DNA from 2 places in the Corynebacterium camporealensis genome. Region 1 is predicted to be linked to the other one. Evidence: riboswitches for the same ligand, from Rfam matches in the RefSeq annotation. Region 1 holds a riboswitch; the other holds the start of a gene.

Region 1 (16,215 bases):
ACGACGTGGGATGTGGAATCCTTACGCGCAGAGGGCGAAGAAATTTTTGCTTCTGCAGCAGATGACAGTGACAACTCGTTGCTGAGCGTTGCTGAAGCACGCGGGATAACGCTGCGCATCTTCACGCCCCCTTCAGCCACCCCGACGACTCCGGTGATGATTGCTCCACACGGCGGCGGTTACGTGGCCGGCAAAGCTATCTACGACGACGCTCGTAATACTGAATTAGCGCAACGACATGAGGTCATCGTGGTCTCGCCCGACTACCGCTTAGCACCGGAACACCCCTTCCCCGCCGGCAAGGAGGACGTGGCCGCCGCCTTTGAATGGGCAGCTAAGCACTATCCGGATGCGCCGTTACTTGGTTACGGCGACTCCGCGGGTTCCGGTTTGTTGTACACCGCACTCGTGGACTTTCTTTCTGTGCCCGGACGGTCGATTGCCGGAGCGGTCTTCCTGGAACCCTGTCTGGATCCCACCCTGGATACGTCGTCCATGTACAGCTTCGCCGAAGGACCTATCTGGACGCGCCGAGCTGCTGAGCATGCCTGGCGCGCGTACTGCGGTAGCACCTCACCGGAGGAGGTGTACCCGCCCGCATCCGAAGCAGTAGCTCGCATCCATGCTGCCGCGAATTCATTGCCAGCGTGGTACGTGGTGGTCAATCCCGTCGATCCGCTGCGTGACGAGGGCATCGATTTCGCCTTGAATGCAGTCGATGCTGGAGTGAATTGCCAATTGCACATGTGGGAAGGCACGTTCCACGGTTCCCTGGATTACCCCATCGATAGCCAGCAAGAGCGACAGGCAAGCATCGGACGCTTCCTGCGCAACGCAGTTGCAGATCACTCTGCGAAGTAGCTGAGTGTCATTAACCCCAAGCGGGGGCAGGAACACTAAAACATGATTCCTCCCACACCCGAGGATTCATTCTCCCTGCGCAGAACGTTGACCGAAGATCTGACTCTTAGAGGCGCTACCTGCAGTTTCACCTGTAGGTAGCGCCTGTTTTCACATGCGTAACAACGACAAAAAGACACATCTCTACCCTTTTTGTTCATCGTTTCCTCCCCTCTAGTGGGGCTAAATTTCTCAAACGGGGTTCAGCATCAGACGTCATACCTATATCCTGAAGATGAATCACACGACTACCCCCAGTGTGATTCAGGCAATAACAGCATCGACGTTTCCCGGGAGGACCCCATGTTGCACTACTCAGTAAGCGGGTGCCCGGGTAAGCCTGTGCTCGTCTTCCTCCACGGCGTAAGCAACTCCAATCTGTGGTGGGCAACATTAACCCGCCAGTTGGAAGACGACTTCCATGTTTTTGCCCTTGACTCTCTCGGACACGGACAATCCCGCCGCTTTGAATCCACTGAACTCAGCGATCCCTTCGGCGCCTCTGTTGCTGCAGCAGCCGAGGCCGTGGACTACATCCACCACATCACCGATCAGTCCGCTGTATTGGTAGGTCATTCCATGGGCGGTGCAATCGCCACAGTGCTGGGTGCTAAGCATCCTGAGCTGGTACGCGGACTTCTGCTGGCAGATCCCGCCTGGCTCAGCGCCGCGCAACGTCGGGCTTATGCCGATGGCGTTACCGCTGCATTGGAGCGTACGGATCGCTGGGCTACTGACCCCGCCACCGCAATCGTGGATAACTCCACGCTGCGCTCGGAGTGGAGCAAGCAAGAACAGATTGGCTGGGTCTGGGGACAGGCCAATGTGGATCTCAACTTGATTGCCACGGGCATCGTTAGCTTTTCCGATGAATGGACTGACCTGGTTTCTCAGTTGCGAGTCCCAGCGCGCATCATCACCAGCGACGGGCCAGATTGTTTGGTGCGCCAAAGCGGCATCGACAAGCTTGTTGCGCTAGGCAACCCACTGCTGAGCGGACGTTTATTGCCGGGTGGAACACACTCCATCGTTCCCGAATTTCTCCCTGAATTCCTCTCAGAGCTAAAGGAGTTTGTTGCCAAAGCTCCTTTCAGCCTGGAGGCATAACTAGATAGCCCCTAATTGGTGCATCCGCGACGGCGGGCCGCACCGCACGACCCCTGTGAAAGAGGTACTGAAAATGAAGAACGCAAAGCGCGGGTTGACCGCCGTCGTTGCTGCGATGGCTTTGACCCTCACCGCCTGCTCCGGTGGTTCTGATTCCGGCGACGCCGCTTCCGGTGGCGAAGGCGGCGGCAAAGGCGAACTGCACCTGGGCGTGGCGTACGAAACCACTAACTACCACCCGTCTGAGACTTCTTCTGCTCTCGCACTGGGCACCAACTGGCATGTGATGGAAGGTCTGTACGAGTTCAACATGAACGACTACTCCACCTACCCGGCACTTGCTGCTGGTGAACCAACAGAGGTCTCCGACACCGAACTCGAAATCGCCCTGCGCGACGGTGCGAAGTTCTCCGATGGCACTGATGTCACCGTGGACGACGTGGTTTCTTCCTTCGACCGCGCTATGGAAGACGGCAACCTGTATGCCACCATGCTGGACTTTATCGACTCGGTGGAAGCTAAGGATGACAACACCATCACTATCAAGCTGGACCAGCCTTTCTCCTTGGTGGAAAACCGCTTGGCCGTGGTCAAGATTGTTCCGGAATCCGCAAGTGATGAGGACCTTACCCACCAGCCGATCGGCACTGGCCCTTACGCTTATGAGTCCATCACTGACTCCCAGATCACCGCGATTCCTAACGAGCACTACAACGGTGAGTACCCAGCTGGTGCTTCCAAGCTGGTCTGGGACGTCATCAAGGATGACACCGCACGTAACACCGCCGCTAGCGCCGACGAGATTGACGTGATGGAGGCTGTTCCGGCTGAGTCCGTTGACATGCTGGCTGCCGCCAACATGACCGTCGATGAAGTCGATGGCTTCAACCTGCCGTTCCTGCTGTTTAACACTCAGAAGGAACCGTTCAACGACCCGAAGGTTCGCCAGGCATTCTTCTACGCCATCGATACCGAGAAGTTGATTTCCAACAACATGGACGGCAAGGCCAAGCCTGCTAAGTCCTTCCTGCCGGAGTCGCACCCGAACTTCCACGAGGCGTCCACGGTCTACAACTACGACCCGGAGAAGGCTAAAGAACTGCTGGACGAAGCTGGCGTCGATGACCTGTCCATCACTCTGGTCAACACCGACCACCCGTGGATTGAGAGCCTGGCTCCGCAGATTCAAAACGATCTGAAGGAAGTTGGCATCGACACTGCTTTGCAGTCTGAGGCTTCGGCTTCGTTGTACTCCAACCATCTGGATGTAGACGACCCAACCTTCGACGTTGCTCTGGCACCGGGCGATCCTTCCGTCTTCGGTAACGACCCGGCCCTGCTAATCAACTGGTGGTACGGCGACAACGTCTGGACTCAAAAGCGCAGCTTCTGGCAGGAGTCTGACCCGGAGGCTTACCAAGAGCTCAACGACATCGTTCAGGAAGCAACCACCCTGGAAGGTGACGAGCAGCAGCAGAAGTGGAACGAAGCTCTAGACCTGCTGTCTGAAGAGGTCCCGATCTACCCGCTGTTCCACCGCACCATGATTACCGCTTACAACGCCGATAAGGTCTCCGACTTCAAGTCCATCGGAACCACCGGCCTGTGGGCTGTCCCGGCGCAAGTCAGCGAATAAGACTCAGCGCCCCCGCATTCTGCAAGCCACCGTCGCTGGCTTGCCCGCCGCGCCGGAGCCTGTCGCCACACAGCAGGTTCCGGCCCGGTACACCCCAAAGATTTCAGCTCTCGTTACGCCGCATACCGGCGCGACGCGCAGCCTTCATAACTAAATCAATTCTTGTTGTCCTCATACAGGAGCGCGTTCCCGATGAACAATCTAATCCGACTAATCGGCCGCAGGATTATCGCTCTTCCCATCATGGTCGTGGGTGTGACTTTCCTGGTCTTTGTGCTGATGTCATTGTCCCCCATCGATCCCGCGTATTCAGCTCTGGGTGACTCCGCTACTCCGGAACAGCTAGAAGCCTACCGCGTGGAAAACGGTCTTTATGACCCCTGGATCGTCCAGTTCGGTAGCTATCTGGCTGGCATGCTCCAAGGCGATTTGGGTACCTACGGTCAAAATGGCGCCTCCGTGGCAGAGAAGGTCTTTGCGGCCCTCCCGGTCACGTTGGAATTGACCTTCATGGGCCTGATTATCGCAGTCATCTTCGCTTTCCCACTCGGTGTGCTTGCTGCGTTGTACCGCGACAAGTGGGTCGACCAGCTGATTCGCGTTATCTCCGTTATCTGCATCGCGATGCCTTCTTTCTGGCTCGCTATCCTGCTGGTCCTGGTATTCCTGGGCAAGCTGCCCGTGGCAGGAGCACTGCCTTCCCCGACTGAAGATTTCGCCGGTTGGGCAGCTCGTATGTTCTTGCCTGCAGTTGCCTTGGCTGTTCCAGTTATTGGTCAGCTCACCCGCGTGGTACGTACGTCCATGGTGGAAGAACTCGACCGCGACTACGTCCGCACTGCACTTGGTGCGGGTATTCCAAAGACCACCGTGATTGCCCGCAATGTGTTGCGCAACGCGCTGATTACTCCAGTGACTGTGCTGGGTCTGCGCGTTGGTTACCTCATGGGTGGCGCGGTCGTTATTGAGATCATCTTCTCCCTGCCGGGTATGGGCCGTGTGCTTATCGACGGCATCTCCTTCAACTGGGTCACCGTGGTGCAGGGCGCAACTCTCGTGGTTGCCATCGCCTTCATCATTGTCAACATCATCGTTGATCTGCTCTACATCCTGATCAACCCACGCATTAGGGCGGTCTAGTCATGCGTAAAAATCTTGCTACCAAGCTTTCCGATCCCAACACCACCCATCGCTTTAAGGGGTGGAAGCAGATGCGCCTGGGTTCCAAGATCTCGCTCGTCGTGTTGGTCCTGGTTGCACTCAGCGCCATCTTCGCTCCCCTGCTTGCACCTCACGATCCAACGTTCATCGACATCAAGGGCCAGCCGCCCAGCGGTGAATATCTCTTCGGTACCGACAACCTGGGTCGCGACGTGTTGTCCCGACTGCTCTACGGCGGTCGTTACTCCCTGGCAGTCGGCATTCTTGCCACACTGACTGCACTCTTCTTCGGTGCTCTCTTTGGCTCCCTAGCCGCGGTATCGCGCAAGTCGGTCTCTGAGGTCATCATGCGCATCATGGACGTCGTCATGTCCGTGCCAGGCATCGCCCTGGTTGCGGTTGCAGTCGTCGTCTTCCGCGACCCGAACCGCCCGGGCTTCATGCTCGGCGTGATTATCTTCTCCATTGCCTTCGTCTACATCCCGCAGCTGACTCGTATCGTGCGCGCAAACGTGCTTTCTGAGTACGGCGAGGATTACGTCAACGCAGTGGTCGTCTCCGGTGCTCGTGCACCGTGGATTCTGGTCAAGCACGTTGCTCGCAACTGTGCAGCACCCGTCCTGGTGTTTGCTACCGTGCTGGTCGCCGACGCCATCATCCTCGAGGCATCCCTGACCTTTATTGGCGCAGGTCTGCAAGAGCCGGTTCCTACGTGGGGTAATATCCTGTCTTCCGCACAGCAAGGCGTGCTGCGCGGCGAATGGTGGCAGGCACTGTTCCCTGGCCTGATGATCATGATTACCGTGCTCTGCCTCAACATCTTGTCCGAGGGCATTACCGACGCCATGGTCGCTGCACCGAAGGGCCCCTCCTTCGACGACCACGATGTCGATGCTGCCCGTGAGGCCGACAAGCTGCTGGTTGACCCGGTTCGTGCATACGCCGTACAGCGTGAGTCCCTCGAAGAGAAACTCGCCGCGTTGCGGGAGGTTGAGGAGAAACGACAAGACCGCTTCTCCCCTGCCCCGAATACAACGCCACTGCTCGAGGTCAAAGACCTCTGCATCAAGTTCCCACGCCACGGTGACGTCAACGTCGTAGACCATGTGTCCTTCTCTGTCGCTGCCGGCGAGACCATGGGCCTGGTGGGTGAGTCTGGTTGTGGTAAGTCCATTACCTCGCTTGCTGTGATGGGCCTGCTGGATCCTTCCGCCGACATCAGCGGTGAGATTATCTACCAGGGCCAGGATCTGCTCAAGATGCGCGCTGAAGAGCGCCAGAAGCTGCTGGGCAATGAAATCTCGATGGTCTACCAGGACGCGCTGTCGGCGTTGAACCCATCGATGTTGATTCGCACCCAGATGAAGCAGCTAACCTCCCGCGGCGGTACCCGCAGCACTGAGGAACTGCTTGAGTTGGTCGGTCTGGACCCGAAGCGCACGCTCGAGTCCTACCCACACGAGCTCTCTGGTGGTCAGCGTCAGCGCGTGCTCATCGCTATGGCTCTAACCCGTGACCCACAGCTGGTCATCGCCGACGAGCCGACCACTGCACTGGATGTGACCGTGCAAAAGCAGGTCATCGAACTCATCAAGGAACTCCAGCAGAAGCTGGGCTTTGCGATGGTGTTCGTCTCCCACGACCTGGCACTGGTTGCTGAGGTCGCCTACTCCATCACCGTGATGTACGCCGGTCAGGTCATCGAGCAGGGTTCCACCAAGGAACTGCTCACCGACCCGCAGCACGAATACACCCGCGGTCTGCTGGGTGCAGTTCTCTCCATCGAATCCGGTCACGGCAAACTCCATCAGGTACCAGGTGCTGTGCCGTCGCCCGCGGACTTCCCCGACGGCGACCGCTTCGCACCTCGTTCCTCGCACCCGTCGGTGGGTCTGCAAACCCGCCCTGTGATGCGCGAAGTACCTGGCACCATGCACGTCTACGCAGACCTTCCCGACGAGTTGCACTACGCAGCCCGCAAGGAAGCTGCAGGCGAGCTCGACGGCCCACAGCTCAGCGACGCCGAGTACGCCGCAATGGGAAAGGAAAAGTAAATGAGCACTCCTTTGAAAGCTAGTTCCGAGCCCATCATTGAGCTCCGGGACGTCAAGGTACACTTCAAGTCCCGTACCGGCCCCATCTTCAAGCCGAATTGGGTCAAGGCAGTCAACGGCGTGAACCTCAAGCTCCACCAAGGCGAGACCATCGGTCTGGTGGGCGAGTCCGGTTGTGGCAAGTCCACCACCGCAAACGTGATGTGTGGTCTGCAGACACCCACCGATGGTCAGGTCTTCTTCAAAGGCGAAGAGGTCACCAAGCGCACCCCGGCTCACCGCCGCAAGATGGGCCGTGTGGTCTCCGTGGTCTTCCAGGACCCCTCGACCGCATTGAATGCCCGCATGGCCGTTCGCGAACAACTAATCGACCCACTCAACGTGCACAAGGTTGGTACTCCGCAGGAGCGTCAAGAACGCGTCATGGAGCTCATCGGCTTAGTCGGTCTTCCTACCTCCGCACTCGATGCCCTGCCGGGCCAGCTTTCTGGTGGCCAGCGCCAGCGCGTCGCTATCGCCCGTGCTCTCGCTCTCAAACCCGATGTCATCATCGCCGATGAGCCAACCTCGGCACTCGATGTCTCTGTGCGCGCGCAGATTCTGAATCTGCTGACCGAGCTCAAAGCGAAGCTGGGGCTGTCGATGGTCTTTATCTCCCACGACATCCAAACGGTGCGCTACATCTCCGACCGCATCACCGTGATGTACAAGGGCGAAGTCCGCGAAGATGGTCCAGCTGCTGAAGTCTTTGCCAACCCAAAGGACGACTACACCCGCAAGCTGTTGGGTGCTGCTCCATCCCTGTTGCACCCAAATCTTTAAAACTGTGAGCGTGTCAACGCTCGTCATCTGGAAAGGATGAGCATGTCTATCCCTACCCAGGGAGTTGTCCCACCCGTCGTCATTGCCCGTCACCCTGACGGCACTCTGGATTCAGAGTCATACGCCAAGAACCTGCAGCGGCTTATCGATGCCGGCGTGCACGGCCTTTTCATCCTCGGTTCCTCCGGCGAAGGTGCATTTGCCACCAATACCGAGCGCGAACAGATCATCTCCGAGACCATGGACGTCGTCGATGGTCGTCTACCCGTGCTGGTTGGTTGCATCGATACCCAGACGGCTCGCGTGATTGAGCAGGTCAAGGTTGCAGAACGCTACGGCGCTGATGGCGTCGTGGTTACCGCTCCCTTCTACGCATTAGGTGGAATGGCACAGGTCGAAAACCACTTCCGTGCCATCCACGAAGCCAGTGAACTACCCGTCTTCGCCTACGACATTCCCGTCTGCGTGCACACCAAGTTGCCAGTAGAGATGCTGGTGCGCTTGGGTAGCGAAGGCGTTCTCGCTGGTGTGAAGGACTCCTCGGGCGACGATGTGTCCTTCCGCAACCTCGTGCTGGCTAATCGCGCAGCCGGTCATCCGCTAGCGCTATTTACCGGCCATGAAGTTGTTGTCGATGGCGCCTACCTGGCAGGTGCCGATGGCTGCGTGCCAGGTCTCGGCAACGTCGACCCGCACGCTTACGTACGCCAATGGGCTGCCTTCCAGGCTGGCGACTGGGATACCGTCCGCGAGGAACAAGACCGACTGGCCGACCTCATGTTGGTCGCACGCCTGGCAACATCTGTCGCCGGCTTCGGTTGCGGCGTAGGCGGCTTCAAGACTGCCCTGCAGCTGCTCGGTGTCTTTGAGTCCAATACGATGCCAGCCCCAGTTACTGCGCTTAATGCACAAGAAACTGAGGCTGTACGACAGGTTCTTAAAGCCAATGAACTGCTCTAACTAGCTCAGTATTCATCAGCGACAGGACCCGAAGGCCCGGTCACATATTTACGTGGCTGGGTCTTCGTCCCATTTCCACACAAATTCTGCATCGACGGCGAGGGTGTCGAAGTATTCTTTCTCCTGCTCTTCCCAGGTCTCAAACCACTCGTCGTAGTCGGGGTCGCGCTTGATGGCGCGGGCGCGGCGTTCATCGCGCGGGCCGTCGATTTTTACGGTGATCACTGCGCCGCGTTCCTTGGCGGCTTCGATGTTGTCGTCGGTGACGGTGCCCACGCCCTCGACGACGAGGCTGTCACGCACATCGAGGCTGGCCCAGTCGCCAGGGGCACCAGCTTCCCAGTTCCACCGCCAGTAACCGGGGTTCATCCCGCGCAGCACTTGCTCGTGCACCATGCGGGAGCCTTCTTGCAAGCCATACCAGCCAGGATAAAACTCATCGAGGTGAACTACGCGCCACCCCGTTCTTTCAGCTAAAACACTGGCTGCGAGCGTCTTGCCCGCACCAGACGGTCCGTCAATTAATACGGTTACCGGTTGCATGGGCCGTTTTCGCGAAGCGACGGCCCTTTCAATGTCATTAAGTAGGCGGTCTAAATCACTATCTACAGTCATAATCCAAAGAATCTCCAGGAATCAGTAACCACCGAAACTACCACCGGCACGGCTGCGAGTCCCACCACTACCACCATAACTAGGTAGTCCTTGCGCACAAGTGTCGATGATCGAGCCCACGTTCGCTGGCGCGTCCCAACGCGCGCAAAGCCACGAGCTTCCATTGCGGTGGCTAGTTTTCCGCCGCGCCGTAGGGCGAGAACCAGGAGGGCAAAGGCCATCGTCGCTAAGCGTTTGATGCGTCCCTCATCCGCCAGGCCGCGTGCCCTACGGGCTAGCGAAAGCGTTTCCCAGTCGTTTTGGAGCATCGCAAACATGCGCACCGCTGCAACGGCACCCAGTACGAATCGCGGCGGTAAGCGCAGAATCTGGCACAGCGCATCGCCGATCTCCGTTGCCTCCATATCGCGTGCCAGCACAATCATCGGCAGCGCAACGGCGAGCACACGCAGGGTAATCGCAATGGCTAGCTCGACGGAGTTCTCACTAATCGTGATTGCCCACCAGGAGAAGTAGATTTCTCCACCCGGGTCTCCGTAGAGCAACATCGACACACCCGATAGCGCCGCCAGGACGAAGAGGAACCAACCCCGGCGCAACAAGTCCGCGGCACCCACCAGCGGCGCGAACACCGCCACAATGACCAAAGCGACCGCTGCTGACACCCAGTCGACCGATAGCAGCAGCGGTGTGGCAAAGACGGCCATCGCGAAAATGCGCGTTACCGGGTTTACGCCGGCTAAGAGGTTTACTCGCGTGTTAGCCATTGGACACCTCCACGCGGTAGTCCCCCAGTGCTGCGATAAATTGCGGGTCGTGGGTCACCGAGGCGATGGTGGTGCCAGAATCGGCAAGCTCGCGCAACAGACGCACCAACTCGGCAAAGGTTTCCGGGTCCTGGCCGTAGGTGGGTTCATCGAGAAGCAACACCTCCGGGGTGGCGACAAGTGCCGCGGCGACAGACAATCGGCGCTTCTCCCCACCCGACAAGGTAAAAGGATTAGCGTCAGCGACGTGTTCTAAGCGCATCGAAGCCAAAAGCCTATCGATGCCCGCGTGCTCCTCATCCACGCCCATCACCCGGGCACCAATCTCCATTTCCTCGCGCACGTTGCGCGCAATGAAACTGTGCTCCGGATTTTGAAAGACAAAGCCAATGCGGGTGGCCAAATCCTTCGACGACCATTGATGGGGCGCACCCTTGACCGACCCGCGAATATCAGCTGCTACCTGCACCTTTCCCTTGCGTGGTTTAAGCAAACCACCCATGGTCATCAACCATGTGGACTTGCCCACGCCATTCGGCCCAGTAATCACCGTCGAGGCACCGCGCGGCAACACATAGTTTCGTGGTGGTCCCCAACGGGTCAATAGGTCCTGAGACGCAAGAGCCGGAGTCTGGTGTCCGTTTCCAATGTCTTTTCGCGCCGACGGTAACTGCGGCACGGGACGGGTCGCGAGGACATCGGCGACGGGGCCTTCGCTGACGATGGTGCCCTGTTCCAGACAAAGGGCGCGGTCGAGGACGTGCTCCCAGGGCTGCGCGTTATGCTCGACGACGATGAGTGTCGCGCCGGTGTCAGCGACGATGCGGTCGACAGCGTCGATGACAGACGCAGCTCCCGCGGGGTCGAGGTTGGCGGTGGGTTCATCGAGAAGCAGCACGCCTGCGCCCATGGCGATAACACCGGCAAGTGCCAGGCGCTGTTTCTGGCCACCAGACAGCCGGTCCGTGGGGTGGTCCAGTCCTACCTCGAGGCCAACAAGGTCCACAGCGTGGTGGACGCGGCGCCAGATCTCGTCGCGTTCGATGCCGAGGTTCTCGCAACCAAAAGCAACGTCGTCGCCGACACGACCGTAGACAACCTGCGAGTCGGGGTCTTGGAGGACCAAGCCGACGGGGACGTCGCGGCCGGGTTGCTGGGTGTCGCCGTAGGCATCATAAAGCATGATGCTTCCGGACTGCTGGCCTTCATCGTCGCCGCCGAGAACTCCTGCAATAGCGGAGACCAGCGTCGATTTGCCAGAACCAGAATCGCCGCACAGCAGCACCCGTTCACCGGGCTGAATATCGAAATCAATGTCCTGCAGCGCAGCAGTGCTGCGGCTTGCGTGCTTCCAACCATAACCCCGGGCGCGAATGCCCGTGGCCGCCACTTAACGTGCCTCCCGGCCTACCGCGAAGCGATCCAGCACGCCGGTGCGTGCCAAAGCTTGGACCAGGAAGTAGCCTACGATGCCGGCGATGACGATACCCGAAATCGAGGTCGCGATGAGGTAGTAGATGTTGAACTCCAGGGAGCGTGCCAGGTTGCCGGAGGTAAACAGCTCGAGGATGAAGGCACCTACGCCCGCACCCAACCCGGCGAGTGCAGCAACACCAAGGTTGAAACGCTTGTAGAGGAAAATCGCGAAAATGATTTCCGCGCCTAGCCCCTGGGCCAGACCGGAGTAAAGCGTGCCGATGCCCCACTGCGAGCCGAGTGCTGCCGAGACAGATGCTGCAAGCGTTTCGACGTAGATGGCCGCACCCGGCTTGCGGATGACAAGGCCACCAATGACACCGGCAATGAGCCAGCCACCAGTAGCAATGCCACCAAAGCCAGGGGTGAGCGAATCCATGGCGAGGAACCATGCGTAGCCAACAGAATTCCAAACCAGGAACAGCAGGCCGCAGGCCACGCCCAACACGGAGGCCACCACGATGTCGATGACGCGCCACGACAGCGTGCGCTGCGGTTTAACAGAAGCGGTGGCAGGGGATGAAGATACAGAGGTACCCAAAATTTCTATCCTTCCTATCGCCGGTATTACCCGGATCAGGTTCGACGGTTCTACAGGCGGTCTCGTCTGTAGTCTCAGCCCCCAGCGCGGGAGCACCCGTTAGATTGCCGCTTCAGCATAGCAAAATCCCCGTTCTATACCCCTTAACAGGGCCAGAACGGGGATTTTCGCGTTTACCGCTTTAGAACGGGAAGTCCTCATCCAGCGGGACGGAGGCGCCGGTGAACTCGGCAAAGCCGTCATCGCCGTAGATGGAATCGCCGTAAGTCGGGATGGAGTACGCAGCGTTGCGTGCGGCCTCGGTCGGCTTGACGGAGATGTTGCGGTAACGAGAGATACCGGTACCAGCCGGGATCAACTTACCGATAATCACGTTCTCCTTCAGACCGATGAGCTTATCGGAGCGCTTGTTGATAGCCGCGTCGGTAAGCACACGCGTGGTCTCCTGGAAGGAGGCTGCGGACAGCCAGGACTCGGTAGCCAGGGAGGCCTTGGTAATACCCATGATCTCCGAGCGCAGCTGAGCCGGCTCGCCACCTTCGGCAACCTGTGCGGCGTTGATCTGCTTGGCCTCAGAAAGGTCAACCAGGGTACCCGGCAGGAACTCAGTGGAACCTGCATCGATGACGGTACCGCGACGCAGCATCTGGCGGATGATGATCTCGATGTGCTTGTCGTGGATGGCCACACCCTGGGTGCGGTACACGGCCTGCACTTCGTCGATCAGGTGCTTTTCGACGCCACGGCGGCCCAGCACCTCCAGCACATCGTGCGGGTCGGCAGCACCGCGCATGAGGCGCTCGCCGGTCTCCACGTGGTCACCATCGCGCAGGGAGCGCTCGATCATGGCCTCTGGGTTGGACTCCATCGGGCGGCGGACCTGAGCCAGGCCCTGACGCTTCGACAGCTTCTCGTAGACAACATCGTCGGAGCCGTCATCCGGGTGGATGGTCAGGGTCCAGAAGTTGCCCTCGTCGGACAGGGACACGGTGCCGTCGACAGAAGCGATCGGTGCGCGGTTCTTCGGGTTACGAGCCTCAAACAGCTCCTGAACACGCGGCAGACCACCAGTAATGTCGCCACCGACACCACCCTGGTGGAAGGTACGCATGGTCAGCTGGGTACCCGGCTCACCAATCGACTGTGCAGCGACGATGCCGACTGCCTCGCCGATGTCGACCAGCTGACCAGAAGCCATGGACTTGCCGTAGCACTTAGCGCAGACACCAGCCGGGGTCTGGCAAGTCAGTACGGAACGGACCTTCAGGTCGGTAACGCCAGCGTCCAGCAGCTTGTCGGTGAGTTCCTCGGTGAGGTCCTCGCCAGCAGCGGCGATGACGTTGCCCTCGTCGTCCTTGACGTCGGAAGCGATGACGCGGCCGGAAGCGGAGGTCTCCCACAGCTCGTGCAGGGTAGCCTTGCCGCCTTCGACAGCCGGAGCCTCGCCGATCGGGACGCGCACGCCCTGGCGGGTGCCACAGTCCTCTTCGCGGACGATGACGTCCTGGGCCACGTCCACCAGACGACGGGTGAGGTAACCCGAGTCGGCGGTACGCAGTGCGGTATCGGCCAGGCCCTTACGGGAACCGTGGGAGTTGTTGAAGTACTCCAGCACGGACAGGCCTTCACGGAAGGAGGTCTTAATCGGACGGGTGATGTAATCGCCGTGCGAGTTCACCACCATGCCCTTCATACCGGCCAGGGTCCAGATCTGACGCATGTTACCGGCAGCACCGGACTTCACGATCATCGGAATTGGGTTGTCGTCCGGGTACATATCCTCGACCGCGTTACCCACGGTGTCGGTTGCATCCTTCCACAGCTCAACCAGACGGTCGTAGCGCTCGCGCTCGGTCAGAGCACCCTGCTCCCAGTACTTGCGCTCGATGCGCTCTGCTTCCTTCTCGTAGGACTCGAGCACCTCGGTCTTGTTCGGCAGAACCAGCACGTCGGACATGGTAATCGTCACGCCGGAACGGGTTGCCCAGTAGAAGCCAGCGTCCTTCATCTTGTCCAGGACCTGAGCCACAGTGATCATCGGGTACTTGGCTGCAAGGTCGTTAATGACATCGCCCAGCAGTACCGAGTTAGCCACGCCGCCCTTACGGACCATGACGCCCTCGAGGTACGGGTAGTTCCACGGCAGCAGATCGTTGAACATGATGCGACCCAGGGTGGTCTCTGCCAGCCAGGCATCGCCCTTGTTCCAGCCATCCGGGAAGAGCTCGTTTTCGATCTCTGCCGGCGGGCGCAGGTGGGAGATGCGGACCTTGATCGGAGCCTGCAGGCCGAGCACACCGCGGTCGCGAGCCATGATGGCCTCGGCGTAGGAGGAGTACACACCCTGTGCCGGACCGTTCTCGTCGGCCTCGCGGTAGCGACCCTCGCCACCGATCTCGTCCTCGGACTTGTCCATGGTCAGGTAGTACAGACCGGTGACCATATCCAGACGCGGCATGGCCAGCGGCTTACCGGAAGCCGGGGACAGAATGTTGTTGGAAGCCAGCATCAGCACGCGGGCCTCAGCCTGAGCCTCAGCGGACAGCGGCAGGTGAACTGCCATCTGGTCGCCGTCGAAGTCAGCGTTGAACGCCTCACAAGCCAGCGGGTGCAGCTGAATAGCCTTACCCTCGACCAGCTTCGGCTCGAAGGCCTGGATACCCAGACGGTGCAGGGTAGGTGCACGGTTGAGCATCACTGGGTGCTCAGCAATGGCCTCTTCCAGAACGTCCCACACCTCGGAGCGCTGACGCTCCACCATGCGCTTCGCGGACTTGATGTTCTGTGCGTAGTCGTTTTCGACCAGGCGCTTCATGACGAACGGCTTAAACAGCTCGAGAGCCATCAGCTTCGGCAGACCACACTCATGCAGCTTCAGCTGCGGACCGACAATAATAACCGAACGGCCGGAGTAGTCCACACGCTTACCCAGCAGGTTCTGGCGGAAGCGGCCCTGCTTACCCTTCAGCAGGTCAGACAGGGACTTCAGCGGACGGTTGCCCGGACCGGTGACCGGGCGGCCGCGACGACCGTTGTCGAAGAGCGCGTCCACAGACTCCTGCAGCATGCGCTTCTCGTTGTTCACGATGATCTCTGGTGCACCCAGGTCGATCATGCGCTTCAGACGGTTGTTGCGGTTAATCACACGACGGTAAAGATCGTTCAGGTCGGAGGTAGCGAAGCGGCCACCGTCAAGCTGAACCATCGGGCGCAGCTCCGGCGGGATCACCGGGATTGCGTCCAGAACCATGCCTGCCGGGTCGTTGCCGGAGCGCAGGAAGGCTGCAACAACCTTCAGGCGCTTCAGCGCACGCATCTTCTTCTGGCCCTTGCCGTTGTTGATGACCTCGCGCAGGGACTCAGCCTCTGCCTCGAGATCGAAGTTACGGATCAGGGTCTGGATAGCCTCAGCACCCATGCCGCCGGTGAAGTAATCCTCGTAGCGGTCGACCAGCTCGTCGTAGATGGTCTCGTCGATGATCATCTGCTTCGGAGCCAGCTTGATGAAGGTATTCCAGATCTCATCCAGGCGTGCGACCTCGCGCTCGCCGCGCTCACGGATGTGCTGCATTTCCTTTTCAGCAGCGTTCTTGATCTTCTTACGAGCATCAGCCTTGGCGCCTTCAGCCTCCAGCTCAGCCAGATCTTCTTCCAGCTTGGCGGCACGCTCAGCAATTTCTGCCTCGGTGTCGTCTTCTACGTCCTTCTTCTCCAGCAGCATTTCTGCTTCCAGAGTGGACTGGTCCTGGTGGCGAGCCTCTTCATCCACAGAGGTGATGATGTTGGCTGCGAAGTAGATGATGCGCTCCAGATCCTTCGGAGCGAGATCCAGCAGGTAGCCCAGGCGGGACGGAACGCCCTTGAAGTACCAGATGTGGGTTACCGGAGCGGCCAGTTCAATGTGGCCCATGCGCTCACGGCGCACCTTGGACTTGGTCACCTCGACGCCACAGCGCTCACAGATGATGCCCTTGTAACGCACACGCTTGTACTTACCGCAGGAGCACTCCCAGTCGCGGGTAGGACCGAAGATGCGCTCGCAGAACAGGCCGTCCTTCTCCGGCTTGAGCGTGCGGTAGTTGATGGTCTCTGGCTTTTTGACTTCGCCCTTGGACCAACGACGAATGTCGTCGGCGGTGGCCAGACCGATGCGGAGCTCGTCGAAGAGGTTTACGT
Region 2 (16,215 bases), 910 kb from region 1:
GATGCCATTTGCGCAAGTGCGAGGGGCGAACCGGGTAGTAGGAGAACAGAAAGTCGTGGACTGGATGGTAGCTGCCGGGATGGCGGAATCGCTGCAGGCGGTCTTCCGCACGTGCTTCGTGAGCGGCCTGCTTTTCCTGCCAGATCTGCTCCGAATAAATCTCCGTCAACGCTATCGTCCTTGTCGCTTCCTTCGAGTCGAAGAGTTCTTCTTACCTTGGCCCTGTCGTGGATGATCTTGCCCGGCACCACGATAACGGGACTTCCTTTTCGGCTTACCCCAGGGGCTCTGTTTCGCATCCTTGGCGTTGTTACGGCCGCGCGAATTCGAGCTTCGATTGCCCTGCTTGCCCTTGCCCTGCGCGGCTTCGCCACGCTTGGTGCGCTGGCTTTGCTGTGCTGCGCCGGGCGGAGGCAGGGTAGTGCCCGCAGGTTTACGGGCACCGGTGAGCTGCGCCAGTTGTGGGGAACGCTCCGGGGTGTCCATGTCGCTTAAGTCGAGCTCGGCGGCGTCGACGCCAGCTTTGTTTAATAGCTTGGCTACTTCGTCGCGTTGCTCGTTCATGCATAGTGTGACTACCTTGCCTGTGGCACCACCGCGGGCAGTACGGCCAGCGCGGTGCAGGTAGGCCTTGTGCTCAGCTGGGGGATCGACGTGGACGACGAGGTCAACGTCGGCGATGTCGATGCCGCGTGCAGCGATATCGGTGGCCACGAGAACTGGGATGGAGCCGTCGCGGAAACCATCGATAGCTGCGGTGCGCGAGCCTTGTCCCTTATCGCCATGCAATGGGTAAGCGTTGATGCCGACACGGCGCAGCTTCTTAGCTTGGCGATCCACGCCGTGTTTGGTGCGCATGAACATGATCGTCTTGCCTTCGCGTGCGCCGATGCGCAGCACCACGGCGTTGCGCTGCTCGCGCTTCCCAACGAAGACCAGGTGGTGACTCATCGTGTCCACGGATGCTTCCGCCGGGGCGGTGGAGTGCGTGACTGGGTTATGGAGGAACTCCTTGACCAGCTTTTGCACCTCACCATCCAAGGTGGCAGAAAAGAGCAGTCGCTGACCATCCTGTGGGGTAGCGCGCAGGAGCTTGCGCACCTGTGGCAAAAAGCCCATGTCCGCCATCTGATCGGCTTCATCCAAAGTGGTAATGCGGACTTCATCCAGGGTTAAGTGACCTTGGTTGATGAGGTCTTGTGCACGACCCGGGGTGGCCACCAGGAGGTCGACGGGCCTAGCCAGCGAGCGGATGTGGCGGTTGATGTTCACGCCACCGACGACAGAAAGCACGCGCAAGCCCATGGCGTTGGCAGGTTCGTCGAGGCGCTCGTGAATCTGCGTGGCAAGTTCGCGGGTAGGTGCAAGCACTAGACCGCGGGGATGACCGGGGCGCGAGGCGCCGGCCTCGGCCAGCCGGGTAATCATCGGCAGGCCAAAGGTAAAAGTCTTGCCCGAACCAGTCGGGCCGCGCCCTAAGACATCCTTTCCCGCCACCGCATCTGGGATAGCTGCGGCTTGGATGGGGAAAGGTTCAGTGATGCCCTGTTGGGCGAGGACCTGCACGATGTCACGTGGCAGGCCCAGGGAAGAAAAGTCGGTCATACTAGCTTTCAGTCTGGCTGCGGTCGCCGGACCACTCGATGTGGAAGGTGCCCTCGCGGTCGGTGCGCTTGAAGGTGTGCGCGCCGAAGAAGTCACGCTGGCCCTGAATCAGAGCAGCCGGCAGGCGCTTGGCACGCAGGCTGTCGTAGTAGGACAGGGAAGAAGCAAAGACCGGAACCGGCAGACCCAGCTGGGTGGCCTTGACGACCACACGACGCCACGGGGCGATGAGGTCTTCCAGCTCAGACTTGAAGTACGGATCCAGAATCAGTGCTGGCAGATCCGGGTTGGTGTCGTAGGCCTCGCGGATACGATCCAGGAACTTCGCACGGATGATGCAGCCGCCACGCCAGATGGTGGCCAGGTCGCGTGGGTCGACTTCCCAGCCGTATTCCTTGGAACCGGCCTTGATTTCATCAAAGCCCTGAGAGTACGCAATCAGCTTGGATGCGTAGAGGGCACGGCGGACGTCCTCGATGAACTCGTCCTTGGAGATATCCGCGTCCGTGTCAACGCCAGCAGGCAGCTGACCTTCCTGAGCAGCAGCGCGCTGGTCAGTGGAGGAGGAGAGTGCACGGGCAAAGACGGCCTCGGCAATAGCGGTGATCGGCACGCCCAGATCCAGACCGTTAATCGCGGTCCAGCGGCCGGTGCCCTTCTGGCCGGCTTCGTCGACGATGACATCGACAAGTGGTGCGCCCGTATCCGGGTCGGTCTGAGCCAGGACCTCAGCGGTGATTTCAATGAGGTAGGAATCCAGGTCGCCGGAGTTCCACTCGCGGAAGACCTCCGCGATTTCCGCTGGCTCCATACCCGCGCCGTAGCGCAGCAGCTGGTAAGCCTCGCCGATGACCTGCATGTCGGCGTACTCGATGCCGTTGTGGACCATCTTCACGAAGTGGCCAGCACCATCCGGACCGATGTGGGTGACACACGGGGTGCCGTCAACGTTGGCCGCAATGGACTCCAGAATTGGGCCCAGGGTTTCCCAGGACTCAGCCGGGCCACCAGGCATGATGGATGGGCCATTCAGTGCGCCTTCTTCGCCACCGGAGATACCAGCACCGACGAAGTGACGGCCGCAGGCTGCGACCTCCTTTTCACGACGCATGGTGTCGGTGTAGAGCGCGTTGCCACCATCGATGATGATGTCGCCTTCATCCATGGCCTCAGCCAGCTGGTCAATCACAGCATCGGTAGCCTTGCCAGCCTGCACCATGATGATCGCCTTGCGGGGGCGCTCCAGGGAAGCAACGAAGTCTTCGACCGTCTCGGCGGGCAGGAAGTTTCCTTCCTCACCGTGATCGGCAATAAGAGCCTGGGTCTTTTCCGGGCTACGGTTGTACACAGCAACAGTGTTGCCATTGCGAGCAAAGTTACGGGCCAGGTTCGAGCCCATCACGGCTAGTCCAACTACGCCAATCTGCGCGAGATCTGTCTTTTCAGTCATGGCAACCATCTTAGAACACGCACTATGGTTGTCTCCTATGAAACATTTGCAGGTTTTAGAAGAGATGCTCGCCCGCGCCCGGAAAGCCCCTCTGAGTGAAGAAGATCTCGCCGAATTAGAAAAGCACAACATGGGTTTGGGCAAGACCCTCGGCATGCGTTTTACCTACCTGGGGCCGAAGGAAGCCCGCTTGGTCGCGCCGGTTACTCCGGACACGCACCAGCCTTGGGGCGTGGCTAACGGTGGATTTTATGCATCCTTGGCCGAGTCCGTTGCTTCGATTGCCAGCGTGGTCGCCGGCGGTAAGCCTGCAGTGGGCGTGAATAACTCCACGGACTTCATCAAGTCCACCAGCGAAGGCGAAGTAGAGGCCGTGGCCACCCCGATTCAGCTGGGTCGTCGTACCCACCTGTGGAACATCGACATCACCCAGGGTGAGACCCTTTTGGCACGCAGTACGCTGCGCACCATGCTTCTCGATGCCTAAAGCCAGTCGTTCTTGCGGAACCAGATAAACAGACCCGTCACCACGCCGACCATGATGAGAATCGCCATCGGGTAGCCAAGCGTCCAGTGCAGCTCCGGCATGCGGTCAAAGTTCATGCCGTAGATACCTGCTACCAGGGTGGGTGCTGCCCACATGCCAACGACTGCAGAAATGGTGCGCATGTCAGAGTTTTGCTGCATGGTCACCTTGGCCACGGAGGCATCGATAAGCGAGGTTAGGCGCTCATCGAAGTTGGCCACCTGGTCTTTAACGACCAGCTCGTGGTCGTGGACGTCACGCAGGTAAGAACGAATCTGTTTGGAGATGAGATCCTTGTGGTCGGAAATCATGTGCTTGAGCGCGACCGACAACGGGTTAATCGCGTGCTTCATCTCCAAGATCTCACGCTTGAAGGTGTAAATACGGTCGATGTTGAACTTCTGTCGTGGGGTGAAGACTTCTTCTTCAATTTCATCGACCTCATCGGAAATAAGCTGGGCAATTTCCGAGTAACGGTCGACCATCATATCCAGAATCTTCCAGGCCATCGCCACTGGACCCAGCTCGACTAGGTCCTGCTCACCATCGACCACGTAGGCCAGGTTCGGCAGCTTCGCACCGTGGCGGACGGTAATGAGGAAGTCTGCGCCCATAATCATCTGCACCTCACCAGTGGAGATGATCTGGCGCTTATCTAGCACCTCATCGTGGTCACGGTAATTGACCGAGCGAGCCACCATGAACAACTGGTCGTCGTAACGCTCCAGCTTAGGGCGCTGGTGTGCTTGGACTGCGTCTTCGACGATCAGTTCGTGAATATTAAACTCCGAGGCCACCTTCGTCATCTGGGATTCCAAAGGCTCATGCAAACCCACCCACACAAAGCCGCGGCCGTATTCTTTCACCGCGTCTTGTGCCGAATGCGGGGTGTATTCGCCCGGCAGGGCTTCACCGTCGACGAAGACGCGGCAGTGCTCAATTGCGCGTTCAGCAGGCACCGCAAGCCGCGACGGGGTCGAGTTTTCGCCCTTTTTGCGCGGCCTAAATGGAGAGGGTACGACAGCCATGCGAGTGTGCCTCCTTCGGAGTTTTCGGTAGCGGGTAAAGCCTACACTGCGCAAGAGCTTATAATTGAGCGCATGCCCACCTGGAAAGAAGTTACGAGCGCAAACCCGGAGCATTCGCACAACTTTGCACGAAAGTGGAAGGTCTTAGAAGCCCAGGGTAAAGACATCCACGGCGAAGCACGGCTTGTCGATGCCATGGTGGAACGCAATTCCCGCATCCTTGACGCCGGCTGCGGTACCGGCCGCTTAGGCGGCGAACTCCTTCGCCGGGGCCACGAGGTCGTCGGCGTCGATGTGGATCCGATTCTTATCCAGCACGCCGAAGCCGATCACCCAGAAGGCACCTGGGAAGTAGGCGATCTATCCGAAGACACCATTCCGGGCGAGAACTTCGACCTCGCCGTTGCTGCCGGTAACGTCATGGGCTTTCTCGCCGTCGAAGGTCGCACCGCCGCGCTGCGCAACATCTTCGACAGCCTGCACCCCGGCGGCCGCTTTGTTACCGGCTTCGGCGAAGGCCGCGGCTGGGAATTCGACGACTTCATGCAGATGGCCAAGGAGGTCGGCTTTCGCGTCGACTTTAAGTTCTCCTCCTGGGACCTGAAGGTCTTCCACCCGAACTCGACCTTCCTCGTCGCCGTCTTATCGAAGCCCGGCTCCTCGCTCTTGGATTAGCGTCAGCGGGCTTACGCCCGCTAACAAAGGCTTCAGCCTTTAGTCTTTCGTCCCCGCGCCGTCGCTTTACCGACGACGCGCGTTAACGACGATGCGCTTGGTCGAAGAATTCGACCTCGTAGAACGCAGCTTGGGCGTAGGCCTGCTCAGCACGACGGCGGGTTTCTGGGCTAGCGTCGGCCAGTGCGCGCTCTGCGATGTCTAGTACACGACGGGTGTCATCCAGGAAGTCCTGGCCGCCGTACATGTCCAGCCATTCCTCGAAGGGGTGGCCCGGGTGGTTTTGCTCAAACAGGTGCAGGCCGACTTCGGCGTAGAGCCAGTAGCAGGGGAGAACCGCACCAATGCCGACGACATAGTCATCAGTGTGCGTGGTAGCACTCAGGAAGTCCGTATATGCGCGGGTAACACGCGAGGGCAAAATCGCTGCAGTGTCAGACTCAACGTGTGAACCACGAGAGTCATCGTTAAGCTCAGTGCGGTGCAGGTCAGCTTCGACGCTGATGCACTCCGCAGCACCCTGTGCCCAGTGCAGCTGATCCTTTTGGTTACGGGCCATGCCAGCCAGACGTGCCAGGGACTTGGAGTACAGGTCCAAGTAGAAGGAATCCTGCTGCAGGTAGAAACGGAAGTCCTCGCGATTAAGCGTTCCTTGACCCAACTGCTGGATGAAGCTTAAGTCCTGGATGTCAGCGAAGTACTGTGCACCAACGTCCCACATGCGCTGGGTGTGCGGACCAGGAGCTTCTAGCTTCGGTGCAGGTAGTTCGCTGGTCTCTGCCTCCGCGGAGATATTCCTCGACGCGGCGACGCCGTCGTTGTTCTCATCGGTAACGACAGCGACGGGGAAGAGCTCCGCACCGCCTTGCAGACGACGGCTGCGGTGGAAGTGGTCGACTGGGCCGTTGCCCTTGCCGACGTGAAGTGCATCGGCATTCGCGATGGCTTCGTGCAGCCAATTAGTCGACCAGGTCAGTGCACGCTCCAGGTCATCGCCAGCGCCCAGACGGGTGGCAAGGGCTGAGGACAACGAACATCCTGTGCCGTGGGTGTTGTTGGTGTCGACGCGGGGGCTGGGAACGCGGAAAGGTTCTTGGTTCGGGCGCACGACCGCGTTATCGGCGATGTCGCTGCGCAAGTGACCGCCTTTTACGATGATGGCGGTGTTGTGCTTGTCGGCCCAGGCCTGGGCTTGTTCGATAGCCACGTCGAAGTCGTCGGCTTCATCGTTTTGGGTGAGAACGGCAAGCTCTTTCAGGTTGGGTGTAATGACCGTGGCGTGTTGGCAAAGCTCACGCACAGCATCTTCGGCTTCAGCGTCGAGCAGGCGATCATTGGACGAGGCCACCATGACGGGATCGAGGACGACTGGGACGTCGCCGAAGCGGGGGAGGTATTCGCGTACAACGTCGGCGATGGCGGTGTTGGAGAGCATGCCGATTTTCACTGCGTCGACGTCAACATCGTCGAGGACGGCATCGAGCTGCTCGCGCAGGAACTCCACGGGTGGCAGATGGATGCTGCGCACGCCTTGAGTGTTTTGGGCAACCAGAGCGGTGACCACGCTCATGCCGAAACCATCGGCAGCGGCAATGGCTTTCAGGTCTGCTTGGATACCGGCGCCACCGGTGGGGTCAGTACCGGCAATCGAGAGAACACGTGCGGGTTGCTGGGTCTTAGCCACGGTAGGCCTCCTTGAGTTCGCGTGCGGCAGCAGCAGGGTCGTCGGCTGCCATGATGTCGCTGACCACGCAGATTCCTGCGAAGTCAGTCTGGGTGAAATCAGCTGCGTTGTGGCCTTTAATGCCACCGATAGCTACTGGAGTAGTGCCGACCTCGCGTGCATGAGTGGCTAGCTTGGCAGCAGCCTCCACGCCCATTCCTTCGGGGGCGTCGGCTTTGGTGGCAGTCGAAAAGACAGGTCCAATACCGACCACGTCAGCACTCGCAGCGGCCTTGATTTCTTCTGGTGTAGATGCGGATACGCCGAGCAGCTGGTCAGGTCCGAGGAGCTCGCGGGCCTTTTCCATGGCCATATCGGATTGGCCCACATGGGCATGGCAGCCAAGGCGTGCGGCGACCTCGACGCGGTCGTTGATAAACAGCGGGATATCGCCGAGCTGGTCGAGAAGTTCGCGTCCCATGGCTTCGATCTCTTCGTCGCTGGCGGTCTTGTCGCGCAGCTGCACGACGGTCACGCCACCCTCGACGGCTTTGAGCACTGTGGGAACGACGTTGTCGCGACCACCAGCTAAGTCTGGGTCGGTAATGAGATAAAGCGAGTAGTCAATCACTTGATGGTCACCTCGTTTGCGATAGCAGCACCGTCTAGTTCATAGAGCGCATCCAACCAGGCCACGGCGAAAGAGCCAGGGGCGCTAGCGCTGCGGACGGCGACGCTGCCCGCAGCAGAGGCGTGTGCGTGTGCGGTAGCTACTGCGACGAATGGGTCGTCGTAGGCACCCAGGTAGGCCGCGCACAGAGCACCAAGCGCACAACCGGTGCCGGTGACTTTCTGCAGCAGGGGATGCCCGCCTTCAATGAGCACGTGTTGGTTGGCATCCACGATGAGGTCCTTCGGGCCCGATACACCGACAACAGCGCCAGTTTTCTTGGCTAGTTCTTGAGCGGCAGCCAGTGCATCGTTGACGTTGGCAGTGGATTCGGTACCGCGGCCGCCGGCGCCACCATTGAGCGCGATGATTTCCGAGGCATTACCGCGAATGGCTGCCGGGTGCTGTTGGACGACCTCGCGGGCAAAGTCGCTGCGGAGTTTCGGTCCACCCATGGCCACCGGGTCGAGCACCCATGGCGTGTGGCCCTGTGCACCGGCGATGGCAGCACGCATACCGCCGTATTGCTCAGTGGAGGGGGTTCCGATGTTGATCAGCACACCATGGGCGATCTGGGCGAACTCTTCTGATTCTTCTGGAGTATCCAACATCGCTGGGCTAGCGCCCGCGGCCAATAGTGCATTGGCGGTGAAGTTGGTGACGACCTTGTTGGTCAAGCATTGTACGAGCGGTTCTACCTTCTGAAGGCAGGCATGCGCATCAGCAAAATCCACAACAATTCCTTCGCTAGTTCTAACTGAGAGCAGGTTCAATGGGTATTTCTCAGCCCCGCTGGCGGGGCACCCCATGTTGTATAAGTCCCGAGGCTAGCAATCATTCGTCGACTATCGCAGCAACTTTTTACTCGCGTACCCCCGAAGGTGTGAAAACAGCAAGAAGACCACCTGCATGTTGCAGATGGTCTTCGTTCAGACGGCGCTTAGGGGATTACTCGCCCTGCTTCTTGCCGATGATGTTGCGTGCGTGGCGCTGCTGCTGGGTGATTTCCAGGTTGCCGCGGTTGCGGGAAACCAGGTTGGTCAGCCAGTTGACGGTCACAGCCAGGCGGGAGCGCAGGCCGGTGACGTAGGTGAAGTGCAGTGCCATCCACATGACCCATGCCGGGAAGCCGGTGATTTCGGTCTTGCCCAGCTTCACGACGGCCTTGAAGCGGGAGATGATCGCCATGGAGCCCTTGTCGAAGTAGTCGAATGCCTCGTTCTCGTCGGCAGTCGACTCCTCGTCGACCTTGGCCTCAATCAGCTTGGCAGCGTGGCCACCGGTCTGAATTGCGACCTGTGCCAGACCCGGCAAGCGGTCCAGACCCATCATGTCGCCGATGACGTAGACGTTGTCGTAGTTGCCAACGGTCAGGTCCTTGTTGACCGGAACGCGACCAGCGCGGTCAGCCTCGACACCAGCCTGCTCAGCAATGGACTTGCCCAGCGGGGAAGCAGCCACACCAGCGGACCAGATCTTGGTTGCGCCCTCGATGGTGACGTTTTCTTCGGTCTTCATGTTCTTGTAGGTCACGGCGTCCTCGGTGACGTCGGTAACCATAGCGTTCAGGCGAACGATAACGCCCTGCTTTTCCAGAGCACGCTTTGCCTTGCGGCCCAGACGCTTGCCGAACGGCGGCAGAACCTGCGGAGCACCGTCCAGCAGGTAAATCTTGGCAGCCATCGGGGAGTAGTGGTTGTAGAGATCCGCCAGGGTGCGGTGAGCCATCTCCACGATCTGGCCGGTCAGCTCCACACCGGTCGGGCCAGCACCAACGATGATGAAGGTCAGCAGGCGCTCGCGCTCCTCCGGGTCATCGGTAAGCTCTGCTTCTTCGAAGGCAGAAACGATGCGGGAGCGTAGCTCGAGTGCGTCATCCAGGGTCTTCATGCCCGGTGCGAACTCAGCGAAGTGATCGTTGCCGAAGTAGGACTGGCCGGAACCAGCAGCGACAATGATGGAGTCATAAGCGAAGGTACGGGAGTACTCGCCCAGCTCCGCGGTCACGGTCTGTGCCTTGATATCAACGTCGGTGACTTCGCCGTTGACGAAGTTGACGTTGTCCTGATGGCGCAGCAGCTGACGGGTAGACGGTGCGATCTCACCGGAGGAGATCATGCCGGTTGCTACCTGGTACAGCATCGGCTGGAACAGGTGGTGGTTCTTCTTATCGATCAGGGTGACATCAACGTCAGCGCCCTTGAGCTGCTTAACAGCATTCAGGCCGCCGAATCCGGCGCCGATAATGACCACATGGTGGCGATCATCGCTCGGACGGTACGGGGTGTTAGTCATGTTGAGGGATACCTTCCTAAGAAAGTCAATTCAGAGTACTGATTCAGTCTAGTCGCTAGAAACCGTACACGCATACGTTATACCCAGTTACTTTTGGGTTCTCCGGCCAGTCGGCATCTTCCACGCCACCACGCGAATTAGAGTGGTATGAAGATCTGTCATCGGAAGGAGACATCGAAGAATATGGCGCGCGATCCTTATCCGCATCTGCGATCTGTAGATGCCGAGGCCTGGCCCGGGGTCGCCCGTGTTCCCGAAGGCACGCTGCTCAAAGCCATGGCCCGTCGTGCCGAGGCCAACTTCGCCCGTGCCTGCCACCGCGCCGGCATTGAACTCGACTGCGAGGATCCGGATCTGCGCATCCAATACGATGCGTTGTTCCTACGCATTGCTGATTCTGGCTGGTTGGGACTGGCGGAATCCTATATGGCAGGAGAGTGGTCCACCCCGGATTCTTCCCGCTTGGTCCAGGTGTTGCAGAAGCTTATCGATGTCGGCTACGCCCCGCGTGCCAAGCGGCTTAAGCCGAGTGCTTCCTTGCCGGGTGAGCTTCCTGTCGATCTGGTGCGCCTGTATTCCGGCGATGGGTTAAGCCACAGCGGCGGTATTTTTGCCTCCGGTGTGCCGACGACTGTTCGCGAATCTGTCGAAAGCTATTCCACCGGCCGCGGTGAGCCAAAGACCCACTTCGTCGACTACACCTCAGTCAGTGAACCAGGTGAGGTCACCCGCGATGACTTAGCCGATGCGCAGCGCCGTGCTGCCGGCTGGCTTCTCGATGCCGCCGGCGTCAACCACGGCACACATCTGTTGGTCTACCCAGCTAACGGTTTGCAGGCCGCCATCCAAGCCACCCAGCGGCGTGCGACTGTCGATATCCTCACCAGCGATTCCGAGCAATACTCCGACCTGGAAGAAACCTTGGTGCTGGAAGGCGCGGAGGATTCCACGCACGTCGCACTCGTCGACGATCCTGTTCCCGGACCTTCTCAGTGGCGCGGTCGATACGATGCGATCATCAGCATCGACAAGCTGGAAACAACCTCCGGTTCGGAGCGCCGCGCCTTCGTAGGCCTGCTCGATCGTTTGCTCAGCAACGGTGGGCGAGCGGTATTCCAAAGCTTGGTGGCCACCGAGAACCTAAGCTCCGCTGCCCGCGATGCCACCGATGTCCTGCGCGCCTACGTCTGGCCGGGTCTGGACTATCCGACGACGAAGGATGTGCACTCGGTCATCGATAAGCACTCCAGCCTGCGAGTCATCGCCGAGACCCACTTCGGTGCCCACTACGCAGCATCAATTAAGCAGCAGCGTTCCTTCTTCGACGGGCACCTGCGTGAAGCAGCCGCAGCCGGTTTCGACCAAGTCTTCCGCCGACTGTGGACCTTCCAATTCGCACTGCGCGAAGCACTGCTCAACGCGGAGATGGTGGATGCCGTGACCTTTACCGCCACCCACCGCAACCGCGGCGGTCGCCGTTAAGGCGACCTTAAGGAGCAATGCCTCCTTAAGGCGTCAGCACCGGTCGGGATGCGCGCTCCAGCAGCACCGCAATGGAGTCATACGCACGCCCGGTAATCATCTCCAGGCCCATCTCACAGGTGCGGTTGTCAGAGACGAATGCATCGTAGTTGCCGGCTTCGATGCCTGCGCGCTCTTCACGCGTTGCCGATTCCAGCAGCTCCGGGTGCAACATCGCGCGGTCACCAGCGGTACCACAGCAGGCAGCACCGTCTGGCACGGACGCATCACCGCAGTAGTTGGCCAGCTCCACGAGCTTGGCACTTAAGCCCATGTGCTCAGTCGAGCAGGTTGGGTGCACGGCAATCCGGCCAAGGCTTTCGACGATCGGCAGGTGCTCGATGACCTCACGGTCAATCCAATCCACGATGTCGAGGATTTCAATCGACTTCAGCTTCGCCTGGTCCTCAGCAGAAAGCACCTCTTCGATGCCATCGAGCAGGCCGTGGGTACAGCTAGCTGCGTCAATAATGACTGGCAAAGTACCTTCTTCCGACCAACGCCACAGGTCAGCACAGATTTTCTCTGCCTGATACTTGTAGCCTTCCTGATAACCCTTCGACGACCACGGAGTACCACAGCAGGTACCAGCGACGTCCTCAGGAATCCACACCGGGCAACCAGCACGACGACCCAACTCGACTACGGCATGCGGCAGGTCGACCGTGTCATCAGCTGCACCATGCGGGCGACCAAAGATGCGGTTGATACACGCAGGGAAGTAGACCGCTGCTGCGCCCTCCCGAGTGGTTTCTGGCAGGGCAGTGGCAGCCTGCGGCAGTGGGCCTGGAATCGTCGGTAACAAATCAGGACTAAAGACGTTACGAGCCAGGTTGGCACCGAGCTGCGCTGGCTTGTGGCCGACCTTGTTGGCGGAGATAACACCAGCACGCGCCAGCTTTTCGACGACCTTCCACTTCTCAGCAGTCTGCAGCGCGACCTTACCGGCTTGCGGGGTGACCTGCTGGGCACGCAGCTGCTTCATGACTTTGCCGGTATCAATACTGATTGGGCAGGGGATAGAGCAGGTGCCATCAGCGGCACACATGTCGATGCCGTCGTACTGGAATTCCTTGTTCAGCTGCTTGAGCACAGCAGAACCTTCCGGTTGACGTGCCATCTCACGGCGTACCGCGATGCGTTCACGCGGGGTCAAAGTGATGTGGCGGGAAGGGCACACAGCTTCACAGAAACCACACTCAACACACTGGTTGATGGTGTCTTCGACCTTCGGGAAGGTCTTGAAGTTGCGCATGTGCACCTGCTTATCGCGGGTGAGCTTCACATTCGGTGCCAGGATGCCATCCGGATCCAGCATGTCCTTGACTTCCCAGAACAGCTCGAAGACGTGGCTGCCCCATTCGTGTTCGACGAAAGGTGCCATGTTCACACCCGTGCCGTGCTCGGCCTTGAGCGAGCCGGCATACTTATCGATGACCAGCACGCTTAGCTCATCAAGGAAGTCAGAGTAGTTCTGCTTTTCTTCCTCATCATCCAGCTTCGGGGTGAGGAAGAAGTGCAGGTTACCGAAAGCAGCGTGTCCCATCACGGATTCTGGGTAGCCGTACTTGGCCTGCAGGTCCATCAGATCTGCGGCGGCAGGACCGACTTCAGCAGGAGGGAAGCAGACATCTTCGGTGATGTAGCTAGCACCTTCTGGGCGGTCCGCACCCAGCAGGCCGTACAGGCCATTGCGCAGCTGCCACGCACCGCGCATGCCTTCTGGGGAGGTCTCAAACTCGAGTGGGCGAACCAGCTCGGCATCCTTGAGGACATCCTTGAGGCGAGCAATGGCATCGTCAAGCTCTGCTTCATCGCGACCGCCGACCTCAACCAGCAGGGCACAGGTATCGTCATCGATATCGCGCCAGGACTGCGGGGCGTGGTCGTAATGGTCTGCCGAACGACGCATCACTGGTGCCACCAGCAACTCGCAGGCTTCTGCGCCCGCTTCCATAATCGGGTGCACGAAGTTCGCCGCATCGCGCAGATTGTGCAGCTCCACCCAGGTCGTTGCCTTCACCTTGGGCAGGGGAACAGCGGCAATCTCCGACTCGACAATCGCACCAAAAATGCCTTCCGAGCCAATGAGCAGGCGCTTGAGGATCTGTACTGGCTCATCTTCATCCAAGAAAGCATCCAAGCGCAGACCATTGGTATTGCGGATGGAGAACTTCTTACGCAGGAACTCCACCGTTTCCGTATCTGCACGCAGACGGTCACGGAACTCAATCAAGCGTGCGTGAAGTTCTGGTTCTTGCTTCTGGAATGCCGCATCACCGTGCTTAGTATCGACCACGGTGCCCGAAGGCAGGACGAAAACCAGTTCCTTAATGCAGTGGTAGCTGTCGCGCTCGAGCGCACAACGCATACCGCCGGAGTTATCCGCTAGGACACCGCCGATGGTGCACACCGAGGTCGATCCTGGATCCGGGCCCAGCATGTAGTTGTAACGGCCCAATACTGCCTGCGCATCACCCAAAATCGTGCCTGGACGCGACCATAGGGTAGCGCCCTCATCGCGGATTTCCATACCACCGAAATGGGTTTGGACATCGACCAAAATATCGTCCGAGGTCGCCTGACCACACAGGGACGTACCCGCGGCACGGAAGGTCATGTGCCGACCATTTTCTCGGCAGTAGCGCATAATCTTCGCCAGATCACTAGCGCTTCGTGGGGAGACCACAATCTGCGGCACGGAGCGGTAGGCACCTGCATCAGCGGCCCAGCGCACCAGGTCGGTAAGGCGACCATGCACATTGTCCGCACCGACAATGGTTTCCATATCCTGGATGAGCTCAGCAGGAGAGCCATTCGCACGGCTTTCTGGCACAGCATCCGATTGGGCAACAGCACCTTCTGGACGCTGGATTCTCTGTGGGTTAGGAGTCAAAAGCTTACGCATGATTTTAAATGTAGGATAGAATCTATTGCGCGACAGTCTTTTTCCTTTAATGTCTATTTTCACCCGCCCTGTTTAGGGGGAGAAGTACCCCTCAACTGCACAAATAGTGCTCCAAGCAGGTAACGTCAGGGCAATGGAGCACAGTGAACCAGTTGAGGAATTTGAGCCAACCGGCGAAGTTGTCAGGGGAGATAACGGCCCGGAAATCATCATTGTTCGTTCCTTCCCGCAGTCTGCTGAGTTGGTCTGGGATTACCTCACCGGCCGCGACGACTTTGAGCGGTGGTACGGACGGTGGAAGCGCATCAATGAAACCACGTATCACTTGGAAACCTGGGATGGTAAAGACAGCGCGGATGCGGTCGCCGTGGAAGCAGAGAAGCCAAAATATCTGCACTTAAACGTCAAGACCGAATCCGGCCGTGAATCTGAGCTGAAAGTCTTTTTCGAACCGGAAGCAGATGGCGGCTGCGATATGGAGTTCCATCATCAGTTCCACAACGATGAAGAAGCCATCGCCGAACTCGGCCCACGGTGGGAGTTCCTCTTAGACCGCCTCATGCTCGTGCTGGCAGGCGACGACGTCAACAGCGTCGTACTCGATAACTACCTGCCACACCAAAAAGAGCATTACCAACTCTAGACAACAGGGCAGCCACACCCACACATACTCAGCACCAGGGTGGTGCAGCCCCAGATCTAAAATGACATAATGTACATTATCGGACAATAACGTTAAATATCCTGGACAACGGCATGCTCCATAATTACCGCTCCGTACTCATTCCGCTTTTCCACTTTTAGAGCTTTGAAGCTGAATGCTGTTGACACATGCTCCAGCCACACATCCACCGACCGCGAGGCGCAGCAACTTCCATCGGCGACTTCATCGCAGACTGCACCGCGCGCACTCCGCACACTCAATACTGAGCGCCACGCGCTTGCACGCGCTTTACGATGCAGCCCTCGACTTCAGTTACGCACAACTTCTACACGCCAGGCAGAGTCCATCACAACGGCTGAGTCACTTCGGTCACTTCAGTTAATTGACGGCAGATAGCTCGTTTTCCGGTTCGTGGCCAACATGGGCGTTTTAGGGCTCTACTCCAGGCTTCTCTACCTATATGAGTACACCCCGTTTAACGTCACTGTTACGTTAAACGGGGTCTTTCCTAGTGCTTGATTACTGCTTTAGCCTTCGCGGCCTAAGGCCCGATTACGGTACGCGGTAAACATCTGCCAGATGGTCAGGCCGATGAACAACAGCGTCATAACGGTCAGGATGCCCATGGACTGCCAGACGGCGAAGATGGTAAATCCGATGAGGACGACCAATCGAAACCACAGGATCGGAATGACGTGGCTAGAAAGCATTAGTTCTTCTCCAGGAACAGGCGGATGTCTACGTAGCCGTGTTCATCGATTTCAGCGGCGATGAGTTCTGGAGACTCCACGCCGTAGTCGAGACGGTTGATCGGGACGTTGCCGCCGATAACGACATTCTCACCAGTGCGCAGAACATCGAATTCCTGGACGATCTCGTTGGTCTCACCCTTGATGGTCAAATCACCGGTGAGCTCCACGGTGCCCATGGTGCCATCGTCAGGCACTGCGGAAAGATCAGCTGGCTCAGTGAGCTTGAAGGTAGCTTCTGGGAACTTATCGGTCTCAAAAAGCTTGGCCTTCATGTTCTGGTCACGAACCTGCTTGTCGGTGCTCAGCTCGGTCATGTTGACGGTTACTTCAGCGTCCGTGAGGGTCTCAGCATCCACGGTGACCATACCGGTGACCTCATTGGTTGAACCAGAGGTTGTGGTGCGCTCAGCAGGAAGAATTTCATCGAAGGTAAAGCCGGCCGAGGTGTGATTGTCCGG

What was found. A riboswitch is a leader RNA that binds a small molecule or an ion and turns the genes downstream of it on or off. The one in region 1 is predicted to bind thiamine pyrophosphate.
Region 2: linked by a shared signal. The riboswitch ahead of thiM (hydroxyethylthiazole kinase) and the one ahead of UL81_RS01625 (ECF transporter S component) in region 1 are both predicted to bind thiamine pyrophosphate.

Annotation. Positions count from the first base shown of each region.
Region 1 covers NZ_CP011311.1:328,179-344,393, reverse strand. Annotated here, with positions in the region: gene UL81_RS01675 (alpha/beta hydrolase fold domain-containing protein) at 1-861, shown strand, start outside; gene UL81_RS01670 (alpha/beta fold hydrolase) at 1,204-2,007, shown strand; gene UL81_RS01665 (ABC transporter substrate-binding protein) at 2,081-3,643, shown strand; gene UL81_RS01660 (ABC transporter permease) at 3,836-4,783, shown strand; gene UL81_RS01655 (dipeptide/oligopeptide/nickel ABC transporter permease/ATP-binding protein) at 4,786-6,858, shown strand; gene UL81_RS01650 (ABC transporter ATP-binding protein) at 6,859-7,680, shown strand; gene UL81_RS01645 (dihydrodipicolinate synthase family protein) at 7,723-8,640, shown strand; gene UL81_RS01640 (nucleoside/nucleotide kinase family protein) at 8,689-9,255, opposite strand; gene UL81_RS01635 (energy-coupling factor transporter transmembrane component T family protein) at 9,252-10,022, opposite strand; gene UL81_RS01630 (ABC transporter ATP-binding protein) at 10,015-11,412, opposite strand; gene UL81_RS01625 (ECF transporter S component) at 11,413-12,039, opposite strand; TPP riboswitch at 12,033-12,147, opposite strand; gene UL81_RS01620 (DNA-directed RNA polymerase subunit beta') at 12,221-16,215, opposite strand, start outside.
Region 2 covers NZ_CP011311.1:1,236,892-1,253,106, forward strand. Annotated here, with positions in the region: gene UL81_RS05765 (hypothetical protein) at 1-169, opposite strand, end outside; gene UL81_RS05770 (DEAD/DEAH box helicase) at 172-1,605, opposite strand; gene gndA (NADP-dependent phosphogluconate dehydrogenase) at 1,607-3,055, opposite strand; gene UL81_RS05780 (PaaI family thioesterase) at 3,093-3,542, shown strand; gene corA (magnesium/cobalt transporter CorA) at 3,539-4,609, opposite strand; gene UL81_RS05790 (class I SAM-dependent DNA methyltransferase) at 4,682-5,284, shown strand; partial or broken gene UL81_RS05795 (bifunctional hydroxymethylpyrimidine kinase/phosphomethylpyrimidine kinase) at 5,367-7,578, opposite strand; gene thiM (hydroxyethylthiazole kinase) at 7,575-8,357, opposite strand; TPP riboswitch at 8,339-8,435, opposite strand; gene UL81_RS05810 (NAD(P)/FAD-dependent oxidoreductase) at 8,566-9,912, opposite strand; gene UL81_RS05815 (SAM-dependent methyltransferase) at 10,096-11,394, shown strand; gene UL81_RS05820 (FAD-binding and (Fe-S)-binding domain-containing protein) at 11,420-14,341, opposite strand; gene UL81_RS05825 (SRPBCC domain-containing protein) at 14,475-14,984, shown strand; gene UL81_RS05830 (hypothetical protein) at 15,533-15,715, opposite strand; gene UL81_RS05835 (YceI family protein) at 15,715-16,215, opposite strand, start outside.